DNA from 2 places in the Catenovulum adriaticum genome. Region 2 is predicted to be linked to the other one. Evidence: predicted binding sites of a transcription regulator. Region 2 holds the regulator's gene; the other holds the start of a gene.
The links. The regulator MetJ, encoded in region 2, represses methionine synthesis genes. The targets are predictions, from matches to a motif close to TAGACGTCTAGACGTCTA.

Region 1: a site for MetJ is predicted at 3,069-3,086, ahead of metA (homoserine O-acetyltransferase MetA). Genes of this name have one in related genera too.

Annotation. Positions count from the first base shown of each region.
Region 1 covers NZ_CP109965.1:1,338,456-1,345,675, reverse strand. The annotation lists gene metH (methionine synthase) at 1-1,888, opposite strand, end outside; gene metA (homoserine O-acetyltransferase MetA) at 2,061-2,993, opposite strand; gene OLW01_RS06070 (3-dehydroquinate synthase) at 3,358-4,539, shown strand; gene OLW01_RS06065 (UbiA family prenyltransferase) at 4,539-5,447, shown strand; gene OLW01_RS06060 (EboA domain-containing protein) at 5,450-6,244, shown strand; gene OLW01_RS06055 (TatD family hydrolase) at 6,297-7,181, shown strand.
Region 2 covers NZ_CP109965.1:2,945,448-2,952,667, reverse strand. The annotation lists partial or broken gene OLW01_RS13000 (ISAs1 family transposase) at 1-534, shown strand, start outside; gene OLW01_RS12995 (hypothetical protein) at 567-1,661, opposite strand; gene OLW01_RS12990 (DNA polymerase II) at 2,401-4,752, opposite strand; gene metJ (met regulon transcriptional regulator MetJ) at 4,762-5,109, opposite strand; gene metB (cystathionine gamma-synthase) at 5,314-6,465, shown strand; gene argC (N-acetyl-gamma-glutamyl-phosphate reductase) at 6,900-7,220, shown strand, end outside.

The sequences.
Region 1 (7,220 bases), 1.6 Mb from region 2:
CTTCATCGGTTTTGTTTAAAACAACATCTTCAACCGCAGCTTTTAATTCAGCTGGAATATCATCATAAATAGCTAACTGACCTGCATTAACGATACCCATAGTTAGGCCATTTTTTATCGCATAATATAAAAATACAGCATGAATGGCTTCTCGAACGGGATCATTACCACGGAACGAGAATGATACATTTGAAACACCACCAGAGATCATTGCATGAGGTAAATTATCAGTAATATCTTTACATGCCTCAATAAAATCGACTGCATAGTTGTTATGCTCATCAATACCAGTTGCAACGGCAAAAATATTCGGATCGAAAATAATATCTTCTGGCGGAAATCCAACTTTGTTAACTAAAACATCATAAGAGCGTTTACAAATTTCATATTTGCGAGCGCGTGTATCTGCTTGGCCATCTTCATCAAATGCCATAACAATAACAGCGGCGCCATAACGTCTTAATAATTTAGCTTGTCCAATGAATTTTTCTTCACCTTCTTTCAGACTAATAGAGTTAACAATGCCTTTGCCTTGGATGCATTTAAGGCCCGCTTCTAAAATTTCCCACTTAGATGAATCAATCATAATAGGGACACGAGAAATATCAGGCTCTGAGGCAATCAGATTTAAAAAGCGCACCATCGCAGCTTGTGAATCTAACATGCCTTCATCCATATTAATGTCGATGATTTGCGCACCATTTTCAACTTGTTGGCGTGCAACATCTAAGGCTTCGTCATAAAGCTCTTCTTTTATTAAGCGTTTAAATTTAGCAGAACCCGTAATATTGGTTCGTTCACCAACATTTACAAATAACGAGCTGCTATTAATCGTAAGAGGCTCTAAACCAGATAAACGACAGGCAACTTCGCGCGGTTTAATTTCGCGTGGTGTCACCCCATTTACCGCTTTTGCAATCTCTGCAATATGTTCAGGGGCGGTGCCGCAACAACCACCCACAATGTTGAAAAAGCCTGATTCAGCCCACTCTTTAATATGAATGGCCATATCTTCCGGCGATAAGTCGTACTCACCAAACGCATTAGGTAAACCTGCATTTGGATGTACTGAAACAGCAAAATCAGATACTCGACTAAGCTCTTCAACATATTGGCGAAGCTCAGCTGGGCCTAACGCACAGTTTAAACCTATCGAAATTGGTTGAAGGTGGCGAAGCGAATTATAAAAAGCTTCTGTGGTTTGACCTGATAATGTTCGACCGGATGCATCAGTAATGGTCCCCGAAATCATAATAGGTAATTCGATACCCGTATTTTCAAATGCTTGCAAAACCGCAAAACCAGCCGCTTTAGCATTAAGCGTATCGAAAATAGTTTCTATTAAAATTAAATCGGCGCCGCCTTCAATTAACGCTTCTGTTGATTCCGTATAAGCATTAACCAATGCATCAAAACTGACATTACGAAAGCCGGGGTCATTTACATCAGGAGAGATAGAAGCTGTTTTACTAGTTGGGCCAATAACACCTGCGACAAATCTAGGTTTATCCGGGTTTTGAGCGGTAAACTTATCTGCTATACGACGAGCCAATTTTGCTGATTCAACATTTATTTCACGACTCAGAGACTGCATTTCATAATCAGCCATTGAAATCGTTGTTGAGTTAAAAGTATTGGTTTCAATAATATCAGCCCCTGCTGATAAATAATCGCTGTAAATTTCTTCGATAATTTCAGGCTGGGTCAAACTTAATAAATCGTTATTCCCTTTAACATCTAAATGCCAGTCAGCAAAACGCTCGCCACGGTAGGCTTGTTCGGTCAGCTTGCGGTTTTGAATCATAGTTCCCATACCGCCATCTAAAACTAGGATTCGCTCTTTTAATAGCGATTTAATAACCTGACTGACTTCACTCTGTTTACTCATACAATACCTTCTCAAAACCTTTATATTGTTGATAATTCGCGTTCATCAACTCAATGTATATTTGTTGTTATACAGGCCTGTAATAAAATAAAAACCTGTATTTTACTTGATTCTTGAAAATGCAAAAGCGCCAACCTGTGGCGCTTTTTTCATTCAACCTAATTACCTAAACTTAGCTTTGCCCGGATAATTGAGACAAATCAAATGGTGTCGCTTGATACACATAATGATTTAACCAATTGCAAAACAGTAAGTTACCATGGCTTCGCCAGACATTATTTGGCGCTAATTGCGGATTGTCATCCGGAAAATAATGTTCCGGTATCGCTGGTTCTAAACCAGTTTTAACATCACGTAAATATTCATCTTGTAGCGTGGTTGCATTATACTCTGGATGTCCAGTAATAAATACACTTCGTCTGTCTTTGCTGGCAACTAAAAAAGCGCCGCCTTCATCACAGCTAGCTAAAACATTCAATTTATCATGCGCTTCAAGTTCCTCAAGTGGCACTTGTGCATAACGTGAATGTGGCATATTAAAAACGTCATCAAAACCCTGAGTTAAAGGCTCAAGTGGATCTAAGGTTTTGTGTTTAAATACACCTGAAATTTTTTCGTCACGTAAAAAACGATTTAAGCCATATTGATGATACAAAGCCGCATGTGCCGCCCAGCACAAATATAACGTAGATTGTACATGTTGCTGTGCCCAATCCATAATTTCTTTCATTTTATCCCAGTATTTTACCTCGGTATAATCAATTAAACCTAAAGGTGCACCTGTAATAATTAAGCCGTCATAATTTTTTTTGTTCTTTTTTATATCATCAAATAAATGATAAAAAGCAGACATATGTGACTCTGGTGTATTTTTAGAAACATGCATATCAATACGCAGCAAATCAATATTCACCTGCAATGGTGAATTTGCTAATAAACGCATTAATTGAACTTCGGTTTCAATCTTGTTTGGCATTAAATTCAGAATGGCTAACTCTAACGGCCGAATATCTTGACTTTGCGCTCGACTGTCAGACATTACAAAGATGTTTTCCTCACCCAAAACTTGGATCGCGGGTAACTGATCAGGAATTTTGATAGGCATCTATTATGGCTCCAGACTGATTTAAAGAAGGTGAATTGTTGCTGGATTTGCCGCTTTTGTCAAATAGTTTACGTCTAGACGTCTAAACGTCTAAATATAAGCAATTAGTTTGCGGTAAATTGTTAACACCAAAGCCTCTTTTTAAACGGTAAAAAACGTCAAATACAGATTTCTGGTAGTCTAAAATGAATAAATAGTAAACGTTATACCCTAAAAAACAAAAACTATAACAGCATTTCAACATATAATATTGATTGTGTTGAACTAAGGTTATACTATTTGCCTTTGATTAATATTTTAGTAATAACTGAAGCTTATTAGCGATTCTAATGTACAGATTTGTCGTCGTACTAAAGAGGTAAACATGACTCAAAATAATCCATTTGACTATTCGTCAGTTAATATCCGTCAACAATTTCAGGTGAGTTATGATTATCCAGTATTATTTACCCGGCAAAGTTTTAATGTAAGCAACGATACCTTATTTAAGCTCATTGATAACTTACATGAATCTCCTAAGCTATTACCTGTTATTGATTCTGAGGTGGCAAAGCATCAACCTGAATTAATCGCACAATTAAAAAATTATTATAAAACCCATCAAATCCCTGTATTGCCTGAAATTATTATTCAAGGCGGCGAAGCTTGTAAAAATGATGAACTATTATTAGATACTATTTACCAAGCTGTAGAAACACATGCAATTGACCGACACTCATATATTTTAGTAATCGGCGGTGGTGCTGTGGTTGATGCTGTCGGCTTTGCAGCTGCAACCGCCCACAGAGGGATTCGTTTAATTAGAATGCCAAGCACAGTTTTAGGTCAAAACGATGCCGGTGTTGGCGTTAAAAACGCAATTAACTACCACAAACGCAAAAATTATTTAGGCACTTTTGTCCCCCCTTTTGCAGTTGTAAACGACTTTGATTTACTCGATTCTTTATCTAACCGCGACAAGCGGTCTGGTATTTCCGAAGCCATAAAAGTGGCATTAATCAAAGACCAACGCTTTTTTAATGAGCTTTATCAAGCCCGCCATTTATTAGCTCAATTTGAAGATGTCTCCATGGAAAACATGATTATTAAGGGCGCAAAATGGCATTTAAATCATATCGCAAACAGCGGTGATGCCTTTGAATATGGTAGTGCGCGTCCATTAGATTTTGGTCATTGGTCTGCACATAAACTGGAAGAATTATCGAATAATGAACTAAGACATGGTGAAGCCGTTGCCATTGGTATTGCAATGGACAGCATTTATTCGTTCAAACTTGGCTATTTAAGCGAGCATGAATTAAAACAAATTTTATCATTGCTCGATGTGTTAGGTTTTGAGTTAAATCACCCTGCCCTACGTAAATTAAATGTAGAGCAAGCACTTAACGAATTTAAAGAGCATTTGGGCGGTCGCCTATGTATTACTTTATTAAACGGAATTGGCAAAGGTTTTGAAGTCAATGAAATTGATATTCAAATCATGGCGGATTCAGTTAAATGCATTCAATCTGAGCAATATTGCCAGCTGATTGAGCAAGTAGCATAATGTTAAAATCGATATTACAACTAGTTAGAGCGCCAAATGGATTAACCGCAATAAGTAATATAATTGCGGCCTCAGTAATTGCTAGTTCTGGTCAAGTCAACAGTAGCCTAGTAATTTTGGTGCTGGCTAGTCTCGCTTTTTATTATGGCGGTATGGCGCTTAATGATTGCTTTGATTACAAAGAAGATTTAGCAGAACGTGCAAACCGACCGCTCCCCAGCGGACAAATCTCACTAAAAATAGGCTGGCTGTTTGGCTTAGGTTTAATGGCCGCAGGTTTATTATTAAGCGCTTATTTTTCATGGCCTAATTTAATTCCTTTTTACGTTGGGTTTGGGTTAGCCGCTTGTATTTTGCTTTACAACAGTGTTTTTAAAGAAGGCTTAGCCGGTTCTATTATGATGGGCTTTTGTCGTTATTTTAATTGGCTATTAGGCGCAAGTTTTGTTGTTTTTACGTTTCAATCAAGCGAGCAAGTTTTACCTCAAAGTATCTATTTAATTGCCCTACCCATTTGGTTTTATATCACTGGCTTAACCTTTTTGAGTAAGCAAGAGACCCAAGCTAAAAATCGTAATGCATTATGGCTAACCTCTGGATTATTGCTAGCCACGGCAGCCAGCTTATTTATGTTGCTGTTTTATGTATTAGGTGAATCAATTCAAACTCAATTAATCGGTAGTGGTTTAATTGTGGTTTGGCTTATTTTAATGCTGAAACGTTTAATACCGCTTTGGTTTAACTTCACGCCTGATAACATTCAAAAAATGATCATGTTTATGATTATTGGTGTAATCCCACTCGATGCGCTAATGTTGGCTATTTCCGGATATTACATTTGGGCATTGGTGGTACTCGCTTTATTGCCACCCTGTCGTATCTTAAGTAAATATTTATACATGACCTAAAAATGAATAATTTAGTGACAAAAATTTCCGAACAGCTTTCGCCGTTATTAACAGATGAACAACAGTCTTGGTTAACAAAAGCAATTAAGCTAATTAAGCAAGCTAAAACCCATGATGATTTAGAACTTGAGCTACTCAATCAATCGGTTTTTGTTAAAAGAAAGTTCACCCAAGAAATTGATTTTTCAGCTGAGTTTAACGCATTAAACTTAGCTCAGTTAGTTAGACTGCTATTAATTAAAAACGCGCTTGAAACCGACAAAAAAATAACGTTTGAGTCACAAACAGAGGTCACAACCAAACTATTAAAAAACTACTATCAGTTTGGCGATGAAAGTGAAAAATGTGCTTTACTAGCAAGTTTAATCTGGCTTGATCCTCAAGGTCTAGCCGTACAAACGGCAATTAAAGCTTGCCGTTGCAATAGCTTAATTGAGTATTCAGCGATTGCACTTAATAACCCCTACCCAGCTGAATATTTTCCGGAACTTAATTTTAATCAGTTGGTCTTAAAATCTTTATTTATGGGCTTAGATATTAGCCAAATAACAAACTTAAAAAACAGGCTAAACCCTAAGTTATCTAACATGTGTTTTGCTTACGCAATTGAGCAAGCACTGGCAGACAGATTGCCTCCGGCTTCAATTTGGCAAGCCGTTATTTTTAACCAGCTTGATAACAACAATCAAAGCCAGGTTCAACAGTACCTTAAGCATTTTATGCATCAAGATGCTCAGCATCAGGCACAAATAAATCAACAGCTTCATGAGCAAAATGCGCTCTCATTGTTAGATTAATATAAGTATCAACGCTTATGCCGGCACGCATTAGCATTAATAAGGATGATTTATGAATTATTTTGACCCGCATATCCACATGCTGTCACGCACTACAGATGATTATCAGAACATGGCCGAAGCCGGAATTGTTGGGGTAATTGAACCTGCATTTTGGTTAGGTCAACCACGAACACAAGTTGGTTCATTTATTGATTATTTTGATACATTAATTGGCTGGGAACATTTTAGGGCATCACAATTTGGCATTATGCACTTTTGTACTATGGGGCTAAATCCTAAAGAGTCTAACGATGTTGAACTGGCCGAAGCAGTTATGAAATTATTACCGCGTTACTGTCAAAAAGATAATGTAGTTGGCGTAGGTGAAATTGGTTACGACGACATGACACCAGAAGAAGACAGGTTTTTACTAGAGCAATTAGAACTGGCTAAAAATTTAGAGCTACCAGTGCTGATTCATACGCCACACAGAGACAAAATCAATGGTACCAAACGCACATTAGATGCCATTAAAGAAAGTGGTATCGCCGAAGAAATGGTATTAGTTGATCATTTAAACGAGCAAACACTCCCACTAGTGTTAGAAACAAACTGTTGGCGTGGGCACAGTATTTATCCAAATACTAAAATGTCTGAACCTCGTATGGTTAACTTATTAAAAGAGTACGGCACTGAGAAAATGATAATCAATAGTGCAGCTGATTGGGGCATTAGTGATCCGCTTAAAGTACCTAAAACAGCTAAACATATGCTTGAATCAGGATTTAGTGAAGCCGATGTTGAATTAGTTACTTTTAATAACCCAATTAACTTTTTTGCTCAAAGTGGCCGTATATCAATTGATATGGTGAAAAAACCATTAATTGATCAAACTCAAACCTACAATGATAATAGAGTGACTCGCGGCCAAGATCCTATTATTGAAAAAAACTAACCGCTTATTGAGTTTGTGCGGACTAAATACGCACAAACT
Region 2 (7,220 bases):
AATCACCGCCATTCCAGATTTATTAACGATGTTAGATATTGAAAATAGTATTGTCACGCTTGATGCAATGGGATGCCAACCAGAGATAGCCCAGCAAATTATCTATCAAAAAGCGGACTATATTTTAGCTTTAAAGGGGAACCATTCGGGTATGCAGCGCGAGCTAGAGGCCTGGTGGCATAAAAGCGTTCGTGAAGGGTGAGTGAAGAAAAATATAGTATATACACAGAAGTTGACACTGGACATGGACGCATTGAAACCAGAGTATGCCAACAGCTACTCCTCAATGCCGTTCGAAGTCACTGGCAAGTTGAAAGTATGCACTGGATGTTGGATATGACGTTTAGGGAAGATGAATCAAGAATACGAAAAAAGCGAGGCCCACTGGTAATCAATGTAATCCGAAAAATAGCGATGGCTTTATTCAAGCAAGACACAACGAAGTCAGCGAGTATGGCGAGAAAAAAGAAAATGGCTGGGCTAGACGATAATTATCGCTCAACCCTGTTAGAGTCTGGGATTAAAATGCGCTAGCCGTGGGCTTTATGCTCTAAAGATGGATAAATCTATAAAGTTATGTCTAAGCCTTGCTTCTGGGGAGGATTCTTGACTACATCATCGATAAAACTTCTATATGTATCTTCTTGTTTATATAGCATTTCGAAAGGTTGTGTATATCTACACTCAATGGTAATCGAGTTGGTGGTATTTTGCTCGCTGAATCCAAACTTTTTAGGTGGTGTTTTATACAATCTACATAAAAGAGCGTCAGAGATGTAATAATTGTATTTGTCGAATTCAAAAAAGTACTTTGTTTGCCATTTTTGAGCTAGCATCTCAGCAACTTTTGGCAGATCCCGTTCAATAATATTCACATTTTGCTCAGATCTCAGGTACAAAATGCGTCCTGTCAAGGCGTCATATCGAATACTGGAGCGCTCTAAATCTTTACTGAACCGTTGGAATAATGCTTCGCTTACAGATGAAGTAAAACGATGATTTTTCCTTTTACGCTCGGCATAGATGTTTACATCTTCGAAAATTGTCTGTCCGATTGGCGCTGCCAATTTTACTTTATCTTTATAATATTTGATCAGATTTTTACGGAGGGTACCATCTGAATAGGCTTCAGGATGATGTTCTTTCACAATACGCTCAGCGAGAAAAGTTCTAAATAGCGAGGTATCAGACAAATTTCCATCTGTGGAGGCGTTGAGCTCCGATTTGACAGTCCCTGATAATGACATGTCCATGAACTTTATTTGTTTATGCTCTTCTGGCTCAGAATCATTAAAAGCTTGCTTTCTTTGAGAAGAACTAATTTTCGCAGCTCCTTTGCAGATAGCATAATATGGTGCAGCATTCGTTGCATATGTAAAATCCTTAACAATTCTCATCCTTCCATTAGAAAACGAGTGGATTTTTCCATCTGCTATATTGATGAGATTTCTTAGTTTTCTCAAATGTGGGTTTTTACGAACGGCTATAAACTCTTTGGCGCTAAGGTTTTCTAGACCCAGAGAACTGCACTGGTTAAGAAGTTGACCACGAGTAGTGATTTGTTCATCAGTAATTAAAAAGTTGCCTTCGATCTGAACGTCAGATAATACCAGAAAGGGGTAAAAAAGAATTGTTGCAGCAAATAAATGGCAAATTTTCAAACGTATAACCCCTTTAATAACGTAGCGTAAGTAAATATGATAATATCAGTCAAGTGAGCCACATTTGTTCCAATTAAAAAAATTTTTAATAAGATGTGACGAGCCCTCCTATTTTACACATTTTGAATCTGCCGTAAATAACCACTTTTCGGAAAAAGGGCATAAAAGCAGTTAGTTAGTGACTTTTTGTCTTTGGGTTCGTTGGTTTTTATTGATGAAATTTTGTAACTTGGCAGTCATTTAGCTGATGCATCTAGTATCTTGTATCAGGTAGTTGCTTACCGGTGACATTCTGCAGCATTTGTACAGATTTTAATATTTTTTGTAAATTTCAGAGACAAGCATGTCGGCAATTAAATTGCGCGTTAAAATAAAGGCTTTGGGTTTTATTTGAATTTAGGTTTGCAGCCGCTGCTTTGTTTTAGGAATGCCTTTGACGCGTTTGAGTTGATGGGCTTTAGCATAGTGCTGTAATTGAACCGCCTTGAGTCGTATATGACAGGCGTTGTTAAAAAATATAAATTACAATCGCTTAGCAACCTTTTTTGGTGTCTGTCTTATTTTCTCCCAATATATTCCTGAAACAACGTATGGGTTTTTAGATGTCTGTCTTATGGGGGATTCAGAAAACAAGCAGGCATCTTAACAGCATAAAAAATACAAATATGCCGTTATGATAAAACGTTAACCGTTGAATAAACAGGGCTTATTTACGGCGGTTTGTTAGTTTGAGCCAGGATTAAAACAAGCGCAGTTGACGACTGTTAATATGCTCAAAATTGAGTCCAACAAAAGGTAAAATGCCTTCTGCAATGGGTTTGATTTGTTTATCAATATAGTGCTGGTAATCTATTTGACTGGTTTGGTATTCAACAGGCTCTGGGCCATTTAAGGTGATTAAATATTGGATCCAGCCTTTATTTTGGTATTTTAGCGGCTTGCCGAGCTGTTTATTTTTTTCATCTGCTAATCTAGCGGCGCGAACTTGCGGTGGAATGTTTTTAACATAAGCATCTAATTTACGGCGCAGTCGTTTTTTATAAATAAGTTGTTTATCCCGTTTACCGGCTTGAACTTCTGCGATAATTTTTTGAATATAAATGCAAGGGTCTTGCTCGGCAAAAACCTGTCGATAAACTTCAGTTTGAAATTCACGAGCCAATTCAGTCCAATCGCTCCTAACCGTTTCTAGCCCTTTAAAAATGAGCTTTTCTTCGCCTGAAGCTGGTTTGATTAAACCAGCATAACGTTTTTTACTACCAGCTTCAGAGCCTCTAATAGTAGGCATTAAAAATGTGGAGTAGAGGGTTTCAAACTCTATTTCTAGGTCGCATTCTAGTTGGAAATCTTGTTGTAATTTATTTTGCCAATATAGATTTATACCTGTGGCTAATTCAGCCCCTATTTGTCTAGCTTGGTTTCCATCTTCGATATGTTCAAGCCAGACGAAAGTGGAGTCGGTATCACCATAAATAACTGAGTAGCCTTGTGCTTCAATCCATTTGGCGGTTTGTTGCATGATTTGGTGTCCACGCATGGTAATTGAGCTGGCTAAGCGGGTATCGTAAAACCGGCAACCTCCAGAGCCTAAAACACCATAAAATGAATTCATGATAATTTTAATTGCCTGTGAACGGGCGGCATCTTTTTCTTTTTTAGCTTGATCTCTTTGTTGCCATAAATTGGTGATTATGTCAGGTAGAAAGTGTTTTTTGCGAGAAAATAGCGCGCCTTTAAAACCCTCAATTGCGTTTTCAGGGTTGGCTAATCCTTCAATTAACCCCATTGGATCAATTTTAAAGGTGCGGATAATGGACGGGTACAGGCTTTTAAAATCGAGCACGAGCACGTTTTTGTATAGCCCAGGTTTGGAGTCCATTACATAACCGCCGGGGCTGGCAAGTCCGCCATCTTGCGGTAAATTAGGTGCTACATAACCAGCGCGGTGTAATTTGGGTAAATATAAGTTAGTAAAAGCGGCTACTGAACCACCTACTCTGTCTAGCTCTAATCCGGTTAGTTGAGTGCGCAGCCGTAAAAAATCAATGAGTCTCGTTTTATCAAATATTTGCGAGACTAAACGGCAATCTTCTAAATTGTATTTAGCGAGCTTGATTTTGTTATGCTTAAAATCTTCGGTGATTTGCTGGCCGCGGTTGTCAACATCTTCGATTAGTTTGGTTTTGCCTAATAAAACCTGTGAGACATTTTGTAAACTGAAGCTACTAAATTGATAAGTTGCCATTTTTAGTGCGTCTATGCCGTCAATTACAACACGGCCTGCCATGCTGACATAACCTATATTGTTATCGGTTTTATTATCGCGCCAACTAATCGGATAATTATCGCGACCAAGTGTGAGCGCAAGCTGATATTTTTCTGCCCGTTTTATGAGTAATTTGAAATCAAAGTTAATGACATTCCAGCCTATGATTAAATCAGGGTCGAGCTGTTTAATTTGTTTTATTAACTCAACAAGTAGCGCTTTTTCGTTATCAACCCAAACAATATCTAAATTTGATGGTTCAAAAGAGCCAATCATAATTACTCGTTCGAGCTGATTGTTTTGTAAGCCAATCGAGTAAAGCTGTCCTTGCATTGAGCATTCAATATCTAATGAAATAAAGCTTAAGCTGGGCTGATAATCACAAGGTTTAATTTTTGGATTAAGAACCGTAGGGTGATTATTTTTTGTGGTTTGACTAGAGTCGAACGCGATTGAGCCATAAATAAAGCGCTCAGTTAAAATTCGGTCAGCTAATCTCAAATCGTACTCAAAGCATTCAATGGCGTGTCTTTTTAGTTTATTAACCGCTAAGTTTTGAGCTTTTAGATTATTAAAATAAAGTGCCGCCACTGATTTATGCTGGAATGTTTGATGGGAGAGGGAGCGCCATTCAAATTGAATATTTAACGGATTCAGTCGCGCAGAAATGGCATCCTTATCTTCAGATTTTACAACAAATATAGGCTTTTGTTGGGGTAGTATAAGCTGGTATGGCCCTGAATCTGTGGTAATCCAGTAGCAAATTTCGCATCCTTTGGCTGTATCTCGGGCATGACGAGTTAAGATAAAACCTTGCGATTGCATTGAGATAGATTAGTCGTCGTTGTCTAAAATATCGTCTTCGCTAAACTCAATCCCCATATCATGCATTATTTGGCGTGCTTCAGCAGGTATCCGATGCTGGCTGTCTTTCGCTAAATCTTGATCAGTTGGCAAAGGTTGACCCGTAAAAGCATGCAAAAAGGCTTCGCATAGCAATTCGCTATTGGTGGCGTGTTTAAGGTTATTTACCTGACGGCGAGTGCGCTCATCGGTTAATACTTGTAATACATTTGTCGGAATTGAAACCGTTATTTTTTTCACCATTTCACTTTTTTTGCCGTGCTCAGCGTAAGGGTGAATATACTGGCCATTCCATTTAGTGCTATTTGTCGTTTTCATTTTATTAGGGTTAATGCCTGAATTTGTCGCTGATTGTATAGGTTGGGCGCTTATATTTATAGCTTTAATATAAATTATGCCATTAAACTGCTTGACCCAAGAGTCGCTAGTCGATACATTTTAGACGTATAGACGTCTATTCTCAAGTGGCAAGCAAAAACCTAAGCTACTTGAGCGTAACTTACATCCAGTTAGGGATCATTAATGAGTAAAAAGAATTTAGCAACTATCGCGGTGCGCGGTGGCATTGAAAATGATGGGCAATATAACGCTGTTGTTCCGCCTATTTATTTATCTAGCACGTATGCATTTGATGGATTTGATCAAAAGGGGCCTTACGACTATAGCCGTTGCGGTAATCCGTCTCGTGATATTTTAGCAAATACTTTAGCTGAATTAGAGCAAGGTCAGCACGGCATAGTAACTGCAACCGGTACAGCTGCCATTAACTTAATTTGCCAATTGTTAAAACCTGAAGACTTATTAGTGGTGCCGCACGACTGTTATGGCGGTAGCTATCGTTTATTTGTTAACTTAGCTGCACGTGGCGCTTTTAAATTAAAAGTAATAGACCAAACTAACCAAGCAGAGCTAGATGCAGCTTTTGCAGCACAGCCAAAAATTATTTGGGTTGAATCACCCAGCAATCCATTGTTACGCATTACCGATATTGGCGATATTTGTGCACGTGCAAAACAATGCGATGCTTTAGTGGCAGTAGATAACACCTTTTTATCGCCAGTTTTACAGCAGCCACTTACCTTGGGTGCAGATATTGTTGTGCATTCTACTACTAAATATATTAACGGCCACAGCGATGTGGTTGGTGGTGTAGTGGTTACCAAAACTAAAGAATTAGGCGAAGAGCTTGCTTGGTGGGCAAATTGCATTGGTATTACCGGATCAGCATTTGATAGCTATTTAACTTTGCGTGGCGTTCGAACTTTAGTGCCAAGAATGAAGCAGCACCAAAAAAATTCACTCGCTTTAGTTAAAGTGCTAGACGCTCACCCTGCGGTAAAACAAGTTAATCACCCCAGTTTAGCCTCTCACCCAGGTCATGAATTAGCTAAAAAGCAGCAACTTGGATTCGGCGCTATGTTGAGTTTTGAGTTAAAAGGCGGAGTTGAGCAAGTGACTCAATTTATTAAAGCACTTGAGCATTTTTCATTGGCAGAATCTTTAGGTGGCGTTGAAAGTTTAGTTTGCCATCCAGCAACTATGACGCATGCTGCAATGGATGAAGCAGCACAATTAAAAGCGGGCATTACTCAAACTTTAATTCGTTTTTCAGTTGGGATTGAAGATGCAGAAGAATTAGCTGAAGATGTTAAACAAGCTTTAGATAGTATTTAGGTTTACTTATTGTAAGCCATGCGTCTCATTTTTTATTTCAACTTGCCTCAAATTAAAAAAGCCTCAAATTAACTTGAGGCTTTTTTAATAACAACTGCTAGCAGAGTTGCTCAAAATTTAATTTTTTTGTTGGTTTGATATGCTGTATCAATTTATCGACTCTAATATGTATAGATGTAAGGAAATTTCAATACTTATCCATTTAAAGTGAATATATATTCACTTTAAACTTGAGAGTCGTTTTTATATTGTTTAATATATACACATATTTTGGGGCGATAAACCCAAAGGTTACGGTTTTTTAGTGAATAAATCGAGATTTGCGCATAGCTTAGGCAGGTTTTTTAACTTTGTCTGTGCTGTGCGCTTTATTTTTTGGTGTCGAGGTTGCTACAATACACGTTTGGTTTTGCGCATAATACTGGGGATTAATTATGGTTAGAGTATCAATTGTTGGTGCAAGTGGTTATACAGGGGCTGAGTTAGCAGGTTTAATACATAAACACCCTGAATTTGAAATTGCAGGTTTGTATGTTTCAGAAAATAGTAATGATGCTTATAAAGCGTTTTCTGCCATTCATGGACAATTTGCTTATCAAATCGATCGGACCTTAATTCCTATTAGTGAAAAGCAAATCACTAAATTAGTTGCAGAATGTGATGCGATATTTTTATGTACACCGCATGAAGCCAGTGTTGAAATGGTACGTCGCATTATCGAAGCTGGCGGTGTGGTATTTGATTTGTCTGGTGCT